Regions from separate parts of the Thalassospira sp. Z349TD_5 genome, predicted to be linked through region 1. Evidence: predicted binding sites of a transcription regulator. Region 1 holds the regulator's gene; each other region holds the start of a gene.

Region 1 (6,092 bases):
GTCGGTCAATGCCGATATTGTGTTTACCCAGTTTGGCACCATTGTGCTTTGGCTGATTGCGCTGATTGGGACAAAGACCGCCCTTTTGTTCGTTCTGGCATTAATGGCCCGCTTTGAAAAAGGGTCGGCGTTGCGTGTTGGCATGAGTTTGGCCGCAGGCGGCGAGTTTGCCTTTGTCATGCTGGCGCTGGCCGCACAAAATGGGGCGATTGCGCCCGACCTTGTCGCGGTGATGATCCCGGTGGTGGCGCTTTCGATGGCGCTGACCCCGACATTGATGACCGTCGGGCAACGCATTGAAGAAAAGCTCCATCCCAAAGAAGACGACCAGCTTGGCCCGATTGAAGCCGAAACCGACGGGTTCCAGCAGCATGTTCTGGTCATCGGGTGCGGACGTGTCGGGCGGGTTTTGGCGAGATTGTTAAAAACCCGCAACATTCCCTATGTGGTTATTGATAGCGACGCCTTGCAGGTTTCGCGCGGGCGGGCCGAAGGATTGCCGGTGTATTTTGCCGATGGGTCACGACCGGAAACATTCCGGGCTGCACACACTGACGAAGCAAAAATTGCGGTCGTTGCCCTGGGGAACCCGCATGCGACCGAAAAAGCCGTTGCCCTGCTCCGTCATTACTATCCGCATTTAAAAATCTTTGCCCGCGCACAGGACATTACCCATATCGGGCCACTGTCGCGCAGTGGCGCGGATGCCGCCATTCCAGAGGTGCTTGAAACCGGGTTGCGGCTTTCAGATCATGTGTTGGCGGCCTGTGATGTACCGCAAGAAGAAATTGATGCGGAAATCGCCAAGTTCCGGCGCGCAGACATGTTGTTGATGAATGAGCTGGCGCCGCGCACGCAGCGGCGTAAGGCCGAAACGGCAGGCTCAGCTAAGCCTGCGTCTGGCTCTGGCCCCAAAACACCAAAAGCCAAAAAAGACGCCAAATAAACCAAAACCCCCACGCAAAACGCGATGGGGGTTTCTATCTTCAGGTCGCCAAATCAGGTTTGGGTGAACTACGCAGCGGTTTCTGAATCCAGTGCATAGCCCGCCGCACGCACGGTGCGGATGATGTCGCGGGTCCCTTTGACGTCATTAAGCGCCTTACGCAGACGGCGAATATGGACATCAACTGTGCGGGTTTCGACATAAATGTTCGGGCCCCAGACCGCGTTAAGCAGTTGTTCGCGCGAGAAAACCCGACCCGGATGCTCAAGGAAATAACGCAGCAGACGGAATTCCGTCGGACCCAGATGGATGGCCTTGCCATTGCGGCTGACACGGTGGGCGGCGAGATCCATTTCGATATCGGAATAGATCAACTGCCCTTGTGGTTGCGCCGGACCGGATCGGCGCAACAGCGCACGAATACGGGCCAGCAATTCGCCAATGGCAAACGGCTTGGTGACATAATCATCGGCCCCGGTATCAAGGCCGCGAATGCGATCGCCTTCTTCACCGCGCGCGGTCACCATGATCACCGGCACATCGCGGCTTTCAGGTTTGCGGCGGATCTGACGGCAGACCTCAATCCCCGACATGACCGGCAACATCCAGTCCAAAAGGACCAGATCAACATGGGTTTCGGCCATGATTTTCAACGCTTCGTCACCGTCCCCGGCTTCGACAACCTGCATCCCCTCACGTTCGAGGTTGTAGCGCAACATGGTCACGATTGCGGCTTCGTCCTCGACGATTAGAACCGTTGGGTCCATCTTCTTATGCTCCAGTGTCACTCATTCGGTTCGACAACAGCAAAGTTTGCTGCATCGTTTTTTGGCCGACCATCTGTCGGCAGGTCTTCGCCTTTGATCCGATAGTAAATCGTCTCGGCGATATTGGTCGCATGGTCGCCAATCCGTTCGATGTTTTTGGCAATGAACAGCATGTGCGTCGATGCGGTAATGTTGCGCGGGTCTTCCATCATGTAGGTCAGCAATTCGCGGAACAGCGAATTGTACATGTCATCGACTTCCTGATCGCGGGCCCAGACACGCTGTGCCTTTTCCGCATCGCCTTCGATATAGGCATCGAGAACGTCCTTGATGATTTCCTGCGCCAGACGCGCCATGTTCGGGATGACCTGAACCGGGCGGATCGGCGGAATCTGGTTTAGGACCTGGGCGCGCTTGGCGATGTTTTTCGCAAGATCGCCAATCCGTTCCAGATCGTTCGACAGTTTCAGGGTTGTCACCACCTGACGCAGGTCGTCTGCCATCGGCTGACGCAGGGCCAGAAGACGGACAGCAAAATCCTGAACTTCCTGTTCAAGTGCATCAATACGGTGATCCGACAGAATGACCTTTTCGGCCAGTTCGGAATCACGTTTGACGATGGATCGGATCGCAGAGATCAGCTGGCTTTCCGCAAGCCCGCCCATCTGCGAGATGATGTTGTTCAGACGGGTCAGTTCCTCGTCGAACGAACTCACGATATGTGTTTTTTCGTCAGCCATTTAAATCACTCTCCTGCGGGCGCTTAACCGAAGCGGCCGGTGATGTAACCCTTGGTGCGTTCGTCTTTTGGGTTGGTGAAAATCTGATCGGTTTCGCCAACTTCAACCAACTTCCCAAGATGGAAGAAAGCCGTGCGTTGCGACACACGTGCAGCCTGCTGCATGGAGTGGGTCACAATCACGATCGTGTAGTTCGAACGCAATTCATCAATCAATTCTTCGACCTTGGCGGTCGCAATCGGATCAAGTGCCGAGCACGGCTCATCCATCAGGATGACTTCCGGGCTGACGGCAACCGCGCGTGCGATGCACAGGCGCTGCTGCTGCCCACCGGAAAGACCGGTTGCAGGCGACTGAAGACGATCTTTGACTTCCTTAAGCAAACCCGCACGTTCAAGCGAGGTCATCACAATTTGATCAAGCTCATCGCGCGAATTGACCAAACCATGGATCCGCGGGCCATAGGCCACATTGTCATAGATGGTTTTCGGGAACGGGTTTGGTTTTTGAAACACCATCCCGATGCGCGCGCGCAACTGAACAACGTCGATGCGTTTGTCATAGATATCGCGGCCATCAAGGGTGACTTCGCCTTTGATCGTCACACCGTCAATCGTGTCGTTCATGCGGTTCATGCAGCGCAGGAAGGTTGATTTACCACAGCCCGACGGGCCGATCAGGGCGGTGACCTGACGTTCGACGATGTCAAGATTGACATCAAACAGCGCCTGATTGTCGCCATAGGAAAGATTAAGGTCACGGGCCGTCATTTTAGGACTTGCGACCGACGGCTGTGCCGTCATTGCGCTCTGGGATACAGCAGCCATTTTACCACTTCCGTTCAAATTTTTTGCGCAGATACACGGCAAAGCCATTCATGAGGACCAAGAAGGCCAGCAACACCATGATGGCCGCCGAGGTTTTTTCGACAAAGGCACGTTCCGGGCTGTCGGCCCAAAGATAGATTTGCACCGGCAGAACCGTTGCCGGATCCAGCGCCCCGCCCGGAATATCGACAATAAAGGCAACCATGCCGATCATCAAAAGCGGTGCGGTTTCACCAAGAGCCTGTGCCATGCCAATGATCGTCCCGGTCAGGATACCCGGCATTGCAAGCGGCAACACATGATGGGTGACGGTCTGAACCGGGGAAGCACCAAGGCCAAGGGCGGCCTGCCGGATAGACGGCGGCACCGCCTTGATTGCGGCACGCGAGGCAATAATAATCGTCGGCAATGTCATCAGCGCCAGCGTCAAGCCACCGACAACCGGGGCGGAACGCGGCAGATGCATGACATTGAGGTAGACCTCAAGACCAAGCAAACCAAACACAATCGACGGCACGGCAGCGAGATTGTTGATATTGACTTCAACAATCGTGGTGAAGCGGTTTTTCGGTGCGAATTCTTCCAAATAAACCGCGGCAAACACCCCGATCGGGAAGGAAAGTGCCAAGGTCACCATCAGGGTATAGAGCGAGCCAACAGCAGCCCCCCAGATGCCTGCCAGTTCCGGTTCACGGGAATCGCCATTGGTAAAGAAGCGGGTGTGGAACTGTTTCTCCACCGCACCGTCCGATTTCAAGCTGTCGTACCAGGCGATTTCCTCGTCATTGAGACGACGGCTGCCTTCGTCAACATCGGCACTGATGTAGCCTTTGTTGAGCATGTCGAAATCATCACCGGAAATCAGCCAGACCTTCCGGGTTTGACCGATCAGGCCGGGATTTTCCATCACGCGTTCGCGCAGGTCATAAGATGCCCCGCCCGAAACAATTGCGTACAGATCCCGTTTGGCCTGACGCGATGTAACGTCTGGGAACCGGTCACGCAGTGATTTTTTGATCAGGCCGTCAAAGTTGGCCTTGCCGATCACCGCAGGATCACCGGTGCCGTCAGGGTCAATCTCGGCGGTATCAAAGGTCACTTCAAGCTGGACATAGGTCTGGAAAAAGGCGGTGTAGCCCTTTGACCCGATGGACCCGGCCAGAACAAACAATGCCAGAAGCGCAAGCGCGATTGCGCTCAGGCCATACATTTTAAAGCGGCGTTCTGCGGCGTAACGTTTTTTGATGTTACGGGCAATTTTCGGGCTGTCCCAGTCAACCGGCTTGTGCAGATTGTCCGAGATTACCTTGGCCGCGGCTCTATCTTCCATAAGAGATGCCATATCAGTCATATTTCTCGCGATACTTCTGAACAACCTTAAGGGCAAATACGTTCAAGCCCAAGGTGACAAGGAAAAGAACCAGCCCCAACGCAAAGGCCGACAGGGTTTTTGCACTGTCAAACTCCTGATCGCCGACCAACAGGGTCACGATCTGAACCGTCACCGTGGTTACAGCCTGCAGCGGATTGACCGTCATGTTTGCGGCAAGCCCGGCGGCCATCACCACAATCATGGTTTCCCCAATCGCACGCGACACCGCCAGCAGAACCGCACCGACAATACCGGGCAAGGCTGCGGGGAAAATCACGTGCCGGATGGTTTCCGATTTTGTCGCACCAAGGCCATATGACCCATCGCGAAGCGATTGCGGCACCTGAGACATCACGTCATCAGAAAGCGAGGAGACGAAGGGGATGATCATGACCCCCATAACGAGGCCCGCAGCAAGCGCACTTTCCGAACTGACATCCAGACCAAGGATCGCACCATTGTCACGCAGGAACGGGGCAACAGTCAGGGCAGCAAAGAAGCCATAGACAACCGTCGGAACGCCTGCGAGGATTTCAAGGGCCGGTTTGGCAACTGCACGGAATTTCGAGGAAGCATATTCACCCATGTAGATGGCTGAAAACAGACCAACCGGCACTGCCACCGCCATCGCAATCAGGGTAATCAGCAACGTCCCGACAAACAGCGGGATGGCGCCAAAGGCCCCGTCCGATGCAACCTGATCCGCACGGATCGCGGTTTGCGGGCTCCATTCAAGGCCGAACAGAAACTCAAGCGGGCTGACCTTGCTAAAGAAATGTATCGCTTCGAACATAAGCGAAAAGACAATTCCCACCGTTGAGAGGATCGCAATCGCCGAACAGGTGATCATGATCCAGCGTGAAATACGCTCAACGTTGTTGCGCGCACGCATGTCAGGATCAATCTTGCGATAGGACAACGCAATCCCGGTCGTGGCAACCGCAAGCATCACAACAACCAGTGCCGCATTGGCAATGGTTTGCAAATTTGCCAGACGCCGCCCGGCGTCAATGATTTCGGGCGAGACGGACAAATGTTGTCCGTTGCCCTCTGCAATCAGTGAAATGCTGTTCAGGGCAAGCGAAAGCTGCCCGGTGTTGCTCGTGATTTCGGCTGGTAGATCCGAGACAATCATCGCTTCGATGATCGACCCCTGAAAAACGTACCAGACAACCACCAGCAACAATGCAGGAAGACCACACCACAAAGCGACATACATGCCGTAATGGGCGGGCAAGGAATGCAGGTTACTGTACCGACCGCCCGAAAGGGCAATCGCCCGCTGACGCCCGAAATAAAAGGACAGCGCACAAAGTGCGGCAACCGCGAGCAACAGGAAAGACAGGGACATTACTTTAAATCCGTTTGCCAGGTGGGCCTGCAGAAATCACATCGAAAGGCCAATAGGACAAAAACAATAAATTAATCAAGTCAACGCAT
Region 2 (6,092 bases), 2.2 Mb from region 1:
GACATGTCGCGGTGTGACCTATTACAAAGACCCGGCGGTAACGGAAAATGGGCCATGTACGGCGCGTGTTTTCCTGCCGACATCGGATGCGCGCCTGATTGCGCTTGATTCGGACACGGGCGAGGTTTGCCCGTCGTTTGGCGATGAGGGCACGGTGCACCTTGAAGAAAACATGCCCTATAACCCCGAGGGGTATTATTATTCGACGTCACCGCCCGTCGCGGCGGCAGGCAAGATCATCATTGGTGGGGCGGTGAATGACAATTATTCGACCAAGTCGCAGTCTGGTGTCATTCGCGCCTATGACATTAACACTGGTGAGCTGATCTGGAATTGGGACTCGGGTAATCCCGAACAGACTGAACCGATCCCAGATGATCAGACCTATACCGCCAATTCACCCAACAGCTGGTCAGTATCGAGTGCGGATGAAGCGCTTGGCATGATCTATGTGCCGTTGGGCAACAAGGTGCCTGACCAGCTTGGCATGAACCGCGATAAGAATGTGGAAACCTATTCATCCTCCATCGTCGCACTTAGCCTTGAAACAGGGCAGGTTCAGTGGGTGCGCCAGACGGTGCATCATGATCTTTGGGATATGGACGTTCCGGCCCAACCGGCGTTGATTGATATCACACAGGATGGTCAAACAGTTCCGGCCCTTGTCGGGCCGACCAAGCAGGGCGATATCTATGTCCTTGATCGCCGGACGGGTGATCCGATCATTCCGGTCAAAGAGGTCCCGGCACCCGGTGGTGCTATCCCCGAAGATTTTACTGCACCAACACAGCCGGTTTCTGATTTGACCTTTATGCCTGATCCACTGACCGAAAAGGATATGTGGGGCATGACCCTGTTTGATCAGATGGCGTGTCGTATCGCGTTCCATCAGTTGAAATATGAAGGGCGCTATACCCCGCCATCCTTGCAGGGCACGCTGGTTTATCCGGGGAATTTCGGGACCTTTAACTGGGGCAGTGTTGCGGTCGATCCGGAACGTCAGGTGATGTTTGGCATGCCGACCTATCTTGCCTTCACATCAAAATTGATCCCGCGTGCCGAAGTGCCGCCGCGCGGTACGGAAAAAGCCAGCGAAATGGGCATCAACCGGAACGAAGGTGCTGACTACGCAGTGAGCATGGGGCCATTCCTGTCCCCGCTTGGCGTTCCGTGTCAGGCCCCGCCTTGGGGCTATGTTGCCGGGGCCGATTTGCGCACGGGCGAGATTGCCTATATGCACAAAAACGGTACGGTCGAAGACATGACGCCTTTGCCCTTGCCGTTTAAACTCGGTGTGCCCGGTATTGGTGGTCCAATCATGACCAAGGGGGGCGTCGCGTTCCTTGGTGCCGCGGTGGATAACTATTTCCGCGCTTATGAAGTCTCGACAGGGGATCAGCTTTGGGAAACGCGGCTTCCGGCTGGTGGGCAGTCCACCCCAATGACCTATGAAACCGATGACGGGACGCAATATGTGTTGATCGTTGCCGGGGGGCATGGGTCCATCGGGACGACGCCCGGCGATTACGTGATCGCTTACAAATTGGCGGAATAAACCAGCACGCCAGACTTAGAACAACAAAGGCACCTGTTATCGCAGGTGCCTTTGTTGTGTTTTGGCTATAGCTGTATATCTATTGCGCGGCTTCGTTTTTCAGGCGGTCATGGACGCGTTTGATTTCTTCGGGGCGCAGCCGTGGTTCAAGGGATGTGACGGCGGCTTTGGCATCCATCTTTTCTTTTTCTTCTGCGCCGGGGGGAAAGGAGATGTTGCCGCGTGCAGCCCGCGTGAGCCAATAATAGGATTCGGCATAGTTTTGCGCGATACCCCAGCCGCGTTCATACATGGCCCCTAACATGAACTGGGCCGCGTGCATGTTGCCCTTGGCAGCGATTTCAAAATAGTGGGCGGCTTCGACGTAGTTCTGCTGGGCTCCACGGCCATGATAATATTGCGCCCCGATCAGGTAGGCCGCATTGCTGTTGTTTGGTGCGGCACGCAGGGCGCGTTTAAAGTATTCCGTTGCCCTGAACTGATCGTAGTTCAGGCCCCAACCATTAAAATAAAGCACCCCGATATAGTAAATTGCGCCAGCATGGTTGGCCTGTGCGGCATACATGAACCATTTGGCGGCTTCTTCGTAATTGGCGGGGCCAGTGTTGCCGCGATAATACAGCAGCCCCAGCGCATATTGCGCACGTGGGTCGTTATTCTGTGCCGCGAACCGCCACTGCGCACGTGCCATTTCGTAATTGCCCGCCTTATAGGCACGATATCCTGATTGATAATCGCCACCCGCCGTATTGGCGTGCGCATTGTTAGGGACAAATTGTGTGGTAAGCAGAAAGCTTGCGACAAGGGCAATTGCCCAACCAAGGCGGAGTTGAGTACGCAGAGATATCAAAAGATGACCGATCAGGAATTGGATTTGAAGAGTGGGACCACTTTGCGCGCGCGGCCTTCGATGGCGTCGAGAACCTTGAGGATGTCCGAGCTTTGCTTGATCCGCTCGCCGCTGTGAAGGGCCAGATACTGGCCAGCATTTTTATGCTCGGCCCCAAGTTTGATGACTTGGAAAAGCGGCGTTTCATGTGTTGATCGGAAAATGGAAAACATCGCCATGCCATCAAGGTGGTCAATGGCATAATCGCGCCATGCGCCGCCAGCAACCTGACGTGAATAGGTGTTCATGAAGTCTCATAAGTTCAGCCCGGTCAAAATGGACAAAGCTTTTGGCTTTGCGGTATTTGGCCAAATCGAACAATGTTCCCATGTCATGCTCCGGCGAGGTTGCATTCAGACCGACAGCATCGAGATGTGACTGTCATATGACACGGTAGCGTGGATTTATCCCCGCCTCAAGTTTCAATGACCAAATAAGGCACGGTTTTGAAATCAACGACAGGATTGGGCATGAGGAGAAAAGTGCTCGCGAACAGGCTGTTACAGGCTGCGCGAGCGGGTCGGCGGCCAATCAAGGGTCTGCGCACCTGTGTTGTATGGGTCTGGTGTGCGATAGCAGCTCACAGCGGCAAGCGACCGGTAACAGTAAAGCGGCGGTTCGGGGATCGGGTCTTTTTTGCAGTAGGACTTGCCATCAATTTTACGAATGGTGGAGCAATCCTGCCCGGTTGAAAGCGAGACCACATGATCGACCAGAGTTTTGTCGGTGTTGATGATGCTGACGACATCAAAAGCCAGATACCACTCAGCACCGGTAAAGATGCTGGTTCCAGCGATATCAGACATGGTTGTGCTGCATCCTGATACGCCCGTACCCAGCAGTGCGGCAAACAGCCCGGCAAGGATGCGTTGACGAATGACGCGCTTGGCATCAGCCCGGCTGTGGATAATTTGACGACGTTTCATGGTGGTCTCCGTCCCGACACCGGGCAATTTTGACCGATGACATTTAAAACTCTGTTCCCTCGAAGCCTTTCAAAGCAAGTAGCGTGCCGAAATGTGTCGGGTTGGGGCAACTGTCTGTCATATGGTCTCTGTGAACAGGATTTTTAGCCGTTTGGGCGTTTTCAGGGTTGATATTGGGCGCCGGGGCGAGCGCGCGATGTGCGCAATTTCACGGAAATGGCCGTGCCGTGCGACCAAAACTGCCAATCAAGATGTGTTTTTGCGGGGCATGAGGCAATTCTTACCGCCCTTTATGTTGCAACTACACACGCGTTGTCTGGTTGCCTAATCTGGCTTGAGAGCACCCAGAAGGCAAAATAATCGGCATAAAGGTGTGAATGACGTTGAGTAGACTTGACCCCTTGTATGCAGGCGCGTTAAATCCTTGCCGGAATTAATTCTGATAAGCGGGCAAGTTGCCCGCTTTCTTGTGACCGGATTGGAGCCGTTTTCGTGGTTGATATTTTCCAGGAAGTCGAAGAAGACCTGAAGCGTGAACGCAGCGAAGCGCTGTGGCGCAAATACGGTAAATACGTGATTGGCGTCGCCGCAGTCATCGTGCTGGGTGTTGCTGGTCGCGAAGGCTGGAAAACTTACGAACACAGCACCAGCATTGAAAATGGTACGCGTCTTGCCAACGCAATTGACCTGACCCAGTCAGGTGAGAACAATCAGGATGCTGCACTCGCCGCACTTGATTCCATCATTGCCGATGGCAATGCGGACTTTGTCGCACTTGGACATTTCCAAAAAGCAGCAGTTTACCTGCGTGCTGGCGTAAAAGAGTCGGCCGTTGCCGAACTTGAAGCCGTTGCTGCCAATGGTGACATTGATCAGGTTTATCGCGATCTTGCGGTTGTCGAAATCGCCATGAACAACGCGACCCAAAGCAACGCCATGGATTTGATTGCGCGTCTTGAGCCAATCGCGGTTCCGGAAAACGCATGGTATTACTCCGCACGTGAGATGATTGCGATGCTGCATGTTGCCGCGGGCGAAATTGATGCCGCCAAGCCGCTTCTGACCGAAATTGCCGACGATAACGAAGCACCGTCGGGCATGCGGTCACGGGCAAGCGAGATTCTCAAGGCGATTGGTGCCTGACCACATCTAGAACAGATTTGGTCGGGATAACGTCCAGACCAATGCGATGCGAGCTTGAACCAGAGGATACGGTTTTGACGTCACGCGCTTTTAAGTCACTTATTTGTGTAATGGGTCTTTCGGGATTTCTGGCTGGCTGTTCCAGCTGGCTTGGTGAAGACGAAGCACCGCCCTTACCCGGTGAGCGTATCTCTGTTCTTGCTCTGCAAAGCACGGTACAGCCTGATATCGATCTGAGCGATCAGCGCGTGGTCCTGCCTGAACCCGAACCAATGGTGGATTGGCCGCAGAACGGTGGTTTTCCAAGTCATGCGCTTCATCATGTCGGGCTTGAGAACGATGTTCTCGAGCAAGACTGGTCGGTCAGCATTGGCGAAGGTTCAATGGATGACAACCTGTTGCTCAATCAGGCCATTGTTGCCCGTGGTGTGATCTTTACCATTGATGCCAGCGCAGAGGTTCGTGCCTTTGCCGCCACATCGGGTAAGGAAATCTGGTCGATTGAACTGGCACCCGAGGATGAAGAAGACAGTACCCTTCTTGGCGGTGGTCTTGCCTATGAGAAGGGCATTATTTACGCAACCACTGGCTTTGCCGAAGTTATTGCGATTGATGCACCGAGTGCAACGGTCCTTTGGCGTCAGCAGGTAAGTGCGCCGATGCGGTCCGCACCGACCGTACGTGGCGGGCGTGTGTTTGCCATTACGATCGATAACCAGACCATTGCGCTTAATGCGATGAGTGGTGAGTTGCTCTGGAGCCATCGCGGCGCATCCGAAGGGGCTTCGTTTATCGGCGGGGCAAGCCCGGCTGTGGATCAGGGGGTTGTGATTTCGGCCTATTCAACGGGTGAGCTTTATGCGCTTCGGGTTGAAAATGGTCAGGTGATCTGGTCGGATGCACTGGCGTCTGCCGGGCGGACCGATGCGGTGTCTGCCATTGCAGATATTCGCGGTTTGCCGGTGATTGATAATGATCTTGTGTTTGCGACCAGTAACTCGGGTTTGACGGTCGGAATTGACCTTCGGACCGGGTATCGGGTCTGGGAACTTGAGGCCGGTGGCATTCAATCGCCATGGGTTGCGGGCGATTATATATACGTCCTGACCAACACAAATGATCTGATTGCCTTGCGTCGGAAGACCGGACAGGTTAAATGGGTGACCGTTCTGCCACGTTTTGTCGATCCCGAAGATCAGGATGAACCGATTGTGTGGACCGGTCCGGTCCTGGTCGGCGACAGGTTGATCGTTGGTAACGAGCAGGGCGAAGTAATGACTGTTTCCCCTTATAGCGGTGAAATCATCGGCAAGGACGAAGTGTCCGGTCCGATTACCTTGCCGCCATCTGTTGCTGGTGACAGCCTTTACTTCCTGACTGCGGATGCCGATCTAATCGCATATCGCTGATCAGGTAAGAAAAAGTTTCCGCAAGGTTTCCTTGCAAGATTTGCGGTGCGCCGTGGGCTTTTGCCTCCGGCGCATATCGCCGTTTATAACGAGAGTCTGAAAGTCAGATGTCGCTAAAAGTTGCCATTATCGGTCGCCCCAATGTCGGGAAGTCGACCCTGTTTAACCGT
Region 3 (6,092 bases), 1.6 Mb from region 1:
AATGCAATTGTCGGCAAAGCTTGCGGATGCGTCGGCGATCAGGCGGATCGATTGCAGCAGGTTATAAATGATCACCGGTTTAAACACATTAAGGTCAAGATGCCCGTTTGATCCTCCAACCGTCACCGCAACATGATTGCCGATAACCTGCGCGCAGACCATGGTAAGCGCCTCGGCCTGCGTCGGGTTGACCTTGCCCGGCATGATCGACGATCCCGGTTCGTTGGCTGGCAGGACCAATTCACCCAACCCGCAACGCGGCCCCGATCCAAGCAGGCGAATATCATTGCCAATCTTCATTAGAGACGCCGCAAGAACGTTCATAACACCCGACATTTCAACGCAGGCATCATGGGCAGCCAAGGCTTCGAACTTGTTTTGGGCGGTTTCAAACGCAATGCCAGTGATGTCAGATGCCTGTTTGGCAAATTCAATATCAAAGCCCTTTGGCGCATTCAGCCCGGTGCCCAATGCAGTCCCGCCTTGGGCGAGTTTACGTAAACGTTTCATCGCATCATCAATGCGGTCCAGACCAAGTTCAATTTGCATGGCATAGCCGGAAAATTCCTGCCCCAGTGTCAGGGGCACGGCATCCTGCATATGGGTTCGGCCAATTTTCACGATATCGGCAAACGTTTTTTCCTTGGCTTCAAGGGTACTGCGCAGATGCTTTAACGCCGGTTTGAGGGTTTCCTCAATCTCGACCACGGCCGCAATATGCATGGCCGCCGGGAAACTGTCGTTCGATGATTGCCCACGGTTCACATGGTCATTGGGATGGACAGGATCACGCAGCCCCATCGGTTTACCAAGGATTTCACAGGCGCGGTTTGCGATCACTTCATTGGTGTTCATGTTGGTCTGGGTACCCGACCCTGTTTGCCAGACAACCAATGGAAAATGATCCAGCAACTTGCCATCGGCCACTTCACGCGCCGCCGTTTCAATCGCACGTGCAAGTTCCCCGTCCAGATTTCCAAGCGCAACATTGGCCCGTGCTGCAGCAAGTTTTTGAATACCAAACGCCTTGATCAGCGCATCTGGCATCCGCTCCCCGCCAATGCGGAAATTCTGGGTGGAACGCTGTGTTTGCGCCCCCCAATACCGGTCTGCGGGCACATCAATGGCCCCCATGGTATCTTGCTCGGTACGGGTGGTCACTTGATTGGTCACGATAGAAATCCTCCGTGTCAGAAAACAAACTGACCGGGGCGGGAAACCCGGCACGGCAATCCTCTCGGTACTGCCATTTGGGGAATATGGTCTGGAACCTGACATAACGCAAATCCGATTGAGACCAATTCTTAAGATGTCAGGCGATCTTCGTTTGGGCGTCCTGCCACGTCACAAGCTTGATGCCTGCGCGCTGAAGTTGCGAGATGGTTTTCTGCGACGGCACCAGATCCGTGATGATCCCGGTCAGGGCCTCAATCGGGGCGACATTTTCAAGATAACGCTGATCAAATTTGGTGTGATCCACCATCAACCAGGTTTCGTCAGACCGCTCCATCATCGCACGTTTGACCGCAACCGCACGCCGGTTTACATCACTAAAGCCCGGCCAAGAGACACCCGACGCACCGATAAAGGCGATATTGGCGTGAAACCGGCGCAGGAAATCAATGGTGTCACTTCCGTACACGGCATTTTCGCGAACATCAAAGCCACCCGGACACATCACCACGTCATCACGGTCGGCCACATCGCCCATGCCATGAACCACCGCATAGCAGTTGGTGATAAATGTGCGTGCCTGTGTTCCGCCGTTTAGTGCAAGATACGGTGCCAGCTGGGCCACTGTTGATCCGGCATCAATCATCACAACATCACCCGGGCGCACCAGATTGGCCGCAAGCATACCAATACGGTCCAGTCCGGCCACTGCGGTTGATTGACGTTCGATCAGGTCAGGCTGATGTCCCATGGGGCCCGCCGATGCCCCGCCGAACTCGCGCTTGATCAAGCCATCTTCGCTGAGCGCATCAAGATCACGGCGAATGGTTTCGGTCGCAACGTCGAATCGCTCCGCCAATGTGGCAACTCTCACATGCGGATGGAGCTTGAGTTCCTGCAGAATGCTCTGCTGGCGTTGTTTTTTTCCAATTCGCAAAGCAATTCCTCCCCCAATACTGGCGTTTTACCTGACTTACGGAGAACTTTAGCAATATTGATGGAAACCTTTTGTTACAGTTTTGTGTTGATTTCCAAACTTTTTCAAATTCATAATGTTGGGAAAAGTAACAATACCAAAACCACAAAATCACAAAATCGCTGGGAAAACCCGGCTTTCATAGGGAAGAAAGGTCACAACATCGTGTTTTCACATTCGAAAAAAACAGACACATTGAAGCTCACCACCTTGCTCGCAGCAATCGGTATGGTTGGCATGGCATCCGCTCCGGCTCATGCGGCGGATGATTGCATTGCGCGCGGCGATCTTGATCAGATCTATTGCGATATGGATGGCGATCTGGTTGCAGATGCACCGGCTGCGGATCAGCTGGTTGATCCTGATACCCTCGTCTTTGCCTATACCCCGGTCGAAGACCCTGCGGTTTATGCAGATATCTGGAATCCGTTCCTTGAACATCTCGAAAAAGTCACTGGCAAAGACGTTCACTTCTTTGCAGTTCAGTCGAACTCTGCCGAAGTTGAAGCCATGCGTTCAGGCCGCCTGCATGTTGCCGGCTTCTCGACCGGGCCGACCCCGTTTGCGGTGAACCTTGCCGGTGCGGTTCCGTTTGCCCTGATGGGTGCGGATGATGGTCGTTTTGGTTATACGCTTCAGCTTTATACCCGCACCGACAGCGGCATTGACACGGTTGCCGACCTTAAGGGCAAGCGCGTTGCGCACACCTCACCGACCTCGAACTCGGGCAACCTTGCTCCGCGTGCACTTCTTCCGGGTCAGGGCATCGTTCCTGAACAGGATTACGAAGTTGTCTATTCCGGCTCGCACGACCAGTCGATCCTTGGCGTTGTTGCTGGCGACTATGACGCTGCCCCGGTCGCATCCGAGGTGGTTGAACGTATGGCGCAGCGTGATCTGTATGATCCCAAAGAAGTCAAAATCATTTACGAGAGCAAGCCTTTCCCGACCACTTCGTTCAACTATGCCCACAATCTGAAGCCTGAACTGGTCGAGAAAATCAAAGAAGCCTTCTTTACCTTCGACATGAAGGGCACTGCCCTTGGCGAAGAGTTCAAAGGTGTCTCGAAATTCCTGCCGGTCACCTATCAGGATGACTGGGCCGTTATTCGCGAAATTCAGGCTGCCAACGGTGTCAAATACACCCCTGACAACCTGAAATAATTCACACCATCGCACACCACAGCAGGGCCTGATGATTTCGGGCCCTGCAATGGCCCATTTATATCCGGGGTAACGCAATGCTGCGTATCAAAGAACTCGTAAAACGCTATGGCGACGAAAAGGCAGTGTTGAAAAACCTGAACCTAGAAGTGCCGGGCGAAAGTGTCGTTTCAATCATCGGCGCGTCTGGTGCTGGTAAAAGCACCTTGTTGCGCTGTATCAACCGCCTTGTTGAGCCATCTTCAGGCTCCATCGAATTAAACGGCACTGAACTGACCAAGCTGGAAGGTAAGTCGCTGCGCCTCGCGCGCCGCCGCATTGGTATGGTGTTTCAGGGCTTTAATCTGATTGAACGCCTGACGGTCATGGAAAACGTTCAATCTGGCCGTCTCGGTTACCTTCCGGCATGGCGCGCTGTCAGCCGCAAATATCCGCAAGAAGACATCGACCGCGCTTTCCATCTGATGGAACGTGTCGGCATTGCCCACTATGCCAATAAACGTGCCAGTGAACTTTCCGGTGGTGAACGCCAACGTGTTGGTGTTGTGCGCGCCCTGATGCAGGAACCGGAAATTCTGCTGGCCGACGAGCCGACCGCATCGCTGGATCCGAAAACATCGCGTCAGATCATGGAACTGTTGCGCGCACTCGCATCCGAGCTGCAGCTGCCGGTTCTGATCAACATCCATAATGTTAACGAAGCCAAGGAATATACCCAGCGTATCGTTGGGATGCGGTTTGGTCGCATCATTTTCGATGGCGAACCTGTCGATCTGAGCAATGACGCCATGGATGAAATCTATGCCGGTGTTCCGGCCGAAGAACGCGGCGGCGCCGAAAGCAGCACTCATTTGCGTGAGGTTGCGGCAAAATGAATACGACCGTTGAAAAAACGGGTCGCACCTGGAAAAAGCCCCCCTTCATCGCCAATCCGGCGATCCGTTGGGCGCTGATCATTGGGATTGCGGCCTATGTCTGGTGGGCGATCACCACCCTACCATTCGATTGGGAACGTATTCAGCAAGGCATCCCGCGCGCCATACGTATCTTTAAGGGGGCCTTCCCCCCCAGCTTCCTACGCGGTGAATTGCTGTTTGACGGCTTTATGGAAAGCATCAAGATCGCGATTGTCTCGACCTTGCTTGGTCTGGCTCTTAGCATTCCGATTGCCTTTGCATCGGCCTCAAACGTTGCGCCCAAATGGCTTTACACCATTGGGCGTGGCGTGATCATCGTCGCACGTTCCTTCCATCCGGTGATCGTTGCCATCCTCTTTGTGAAGGCAGTTGGTTTTGGTCCCCTGGCTGGCATCTTGACCCTGACCATCTATTCCATCGGGTTCGTGGCCAAAATGCTGGCCGAACGGATTGAGGAAATCGATTGGGGTCAGGTCGAAGCCATTAAAGCAGCCGGGGGTGGCACGTTCGTCACCATGCTCTATGCCGTGATCCCGCAAATCATGCCGCGTCAGATTGGTCTTTCGATCTATCAGCTTGATAGCAACCTGCGTGCATCCGCCATTGTTGGCATCGTCGGGGCCGGTGGTATCGGATCGACCCTGCTCAATGCGTTTGGGCGCTATGACTATGACTTCGCGCTGGCGATTACGCTGTGCATCATTGCCGTTATCCTTGTCAGTGAAGCCATCAGCGGCCGGATCAGGAGGAACCTATGGTAGCCACCACACAAAATTCCGGCCCTGACGCCATCGCGCATCGCGAATGGGCGCGCTATACCTCCAAGCAACGCTGGCAGCGTTTTGGGGCGATGGGGCTTGTCGCACTTGCGGTTGTCTGGTCACTATCGACGATCAATGTCATCTGGCCATGGTTGTGGGATGCCCCGCAACAGATGGGCGATCTGTTTGGTCGTATGTTCCCGCCTTCGCTTGAGGGCTGGAAAGACATCGCATGGACGCTTTTGGAAACGATCAATATCGCGACCATCGCGACATTCTTTGCCGTTTTCCTATCCTTGCCGATTGCGCTGATTTCGGCCCAGAACACAACGCCAAACCGCTATACCCTGTGGCTTGGCCGGTTCATTCTGGTGTCGTCACGCTCGGTCAACACCATTATCTGGGCATTGCTGTTTGTCGCGGTGTTTGGCCCGGGGGTTCTGGCTGGTATTCTGGCCATTGTCTTCAGATCGCTTGGCTTCCTTGGCAAATTGCTTGGCGAGGCGATTGAGGAAATTGACCGTGCTCCGATCGAGGCCCTTGAGGCAGTTGGTGCATCGCGGTTCAAAATCCTGATTTACGGCGTAATCCCGCAAGTCATGCCGACCTTCTTTGCCGTATCGATCCTGCGTTGGGACATCAACCTTCGCGAAAGCACGGTTCTCGGTCTTGTCGGGGCTGGTGGTATCGGCATCATCCTTCAGGGTGCGATTGATACGTTTGCCTGGCAAACCGTTGCGACGATCCTTCTGGCGATTATCGGTCTTGTCATCATTGGCGAGGCGATCTCGGCTTACTTGCGTAAGAAGGTGATCTAACGTGACAAAAACGTACGACCTTCTGGTCGTAGGCGGCGGCATCAATGGGGCTGGTATTGCCCGTGATGCCGCCGGTCGCGGACTGTCTGTTCTTTTGGTCGAACAGCGCGACCTTGCCTCGGCCACGTCTTCCTCCTCGACCAAACTTATCCATGGCGGCCTTAGATATCTTGAACATTACGAATTCCGGTTGGTGCGCGAAGCCCTTCAGGAACGTGAAATTCTGTTATCCGCTGCCCCTCATATTATCTGGCCCCTGACCTTTGTTTTGCCGCACCATAAA

Evidence for each region. The regulator PhoB, encoded in region 1, activates phosphate uptake and scavenging genes when phosphate is short. The targets are predictions, from matches to a motif close to TNTCATAAAACTGTCA.
Region 2: AC0VXT_RS06765 (DUF2794 domain-containing protein) is a predicted target of PhoB. The motif match lies at 2,820-2,835, and genes of this name have one in related genera.
Region 3: phnD (phosphate/phosphite/phosphonate ABC transporter substrate-binding protein) is a predicted target of PhoB. The motif match lies at 2,185-2,200, and genes of this name have one in related genera.

What each region holds. Positions count from the first base shown of each region.
Region 1 is NZ_CM149654.1:3,872,177-3,878,268, forward strand. It holds gene AC0VXT_RS17865 (cation:proton antiporter domain-containing protein) at 1-946, shown strand, start outside; gene phoB (phosphate regulon transcriptional regulator PhoB) at 1,015-1,713, opposite strand; gene phoU (phosphate signaling complex protein PhoU) at 1,731-2,453, opposite strand; gene pstB (phosphate ABC transporter ATP-binding protein PstB) at 2,477-3,280, opposite strand; gene pstA (phosphate ABC transporter permease PstA) at 3,282-4,631, opposite strand; gene pstC (phosphate ABC transporter permease subunit PstC) at 4,624-6,003, opposite strand.
Region 2 is NZ_CM149654.1:1,511,141-1,517,232, forward strand. It holds gene AC0VXT_RS06755 (glucose/quinate/shikimate family membrane-bound PQQ-dependent dehydrogenase) at 1-1,555, shown strand, start outside; gene AC0VXT_RS06760 (tetratricopeptide repeat protein) at 1,635-2,405, opposite strand; gene AC0VXT_RS06765 (DUF2794 domain-containing protein) at 2,417-2,692, opposite strand; gene AC0VXT_RS06770 (hypothetical protein) at 2,945-3,370, opposite strand; gene AC0VXT_RS06775 (DUF2659 family protein) at 3,863-4,513, shown strand; gene AC0VXT_RS06780 (outer membrane protein assembly factor BamB family protein) at 4,588-5,922, shown strand; gene der (ribosome biogenesis GTPase Der) at 6,030-6,092, shown strand, end outside.
Region 3 is NZ_CM149654.1:869,871-875,962, reverse strand. It holds gene fumC (class II fumarate hydratase) at 1-1,173, opposite strand, end outside; gene AC0VXT_RS03845 (DeoR/GlpR family DNA-binding transcription regulator) at 1,313-2,110, opposite strand; gene phnD (phosphate/phosphite/phosphonate ABC transporter substrate-binding protein) at 2,345-3,313, shown strand; gene phnC (phosphonate ABC transporter ATP-binding protein) at 3,391-4,188, shown strand; gene phnE (phosphonate ABC transporter, permease protein PhnE) at 4,185-4,991, shown strand; gene phnE (phosphonate ABC transporter, permease protein PhnE) at 4,985-5,809, shown strand; gene glpD (glycerol-3-phosphate dehydrogenase) at 5,811-6,092, shown strand, end outside.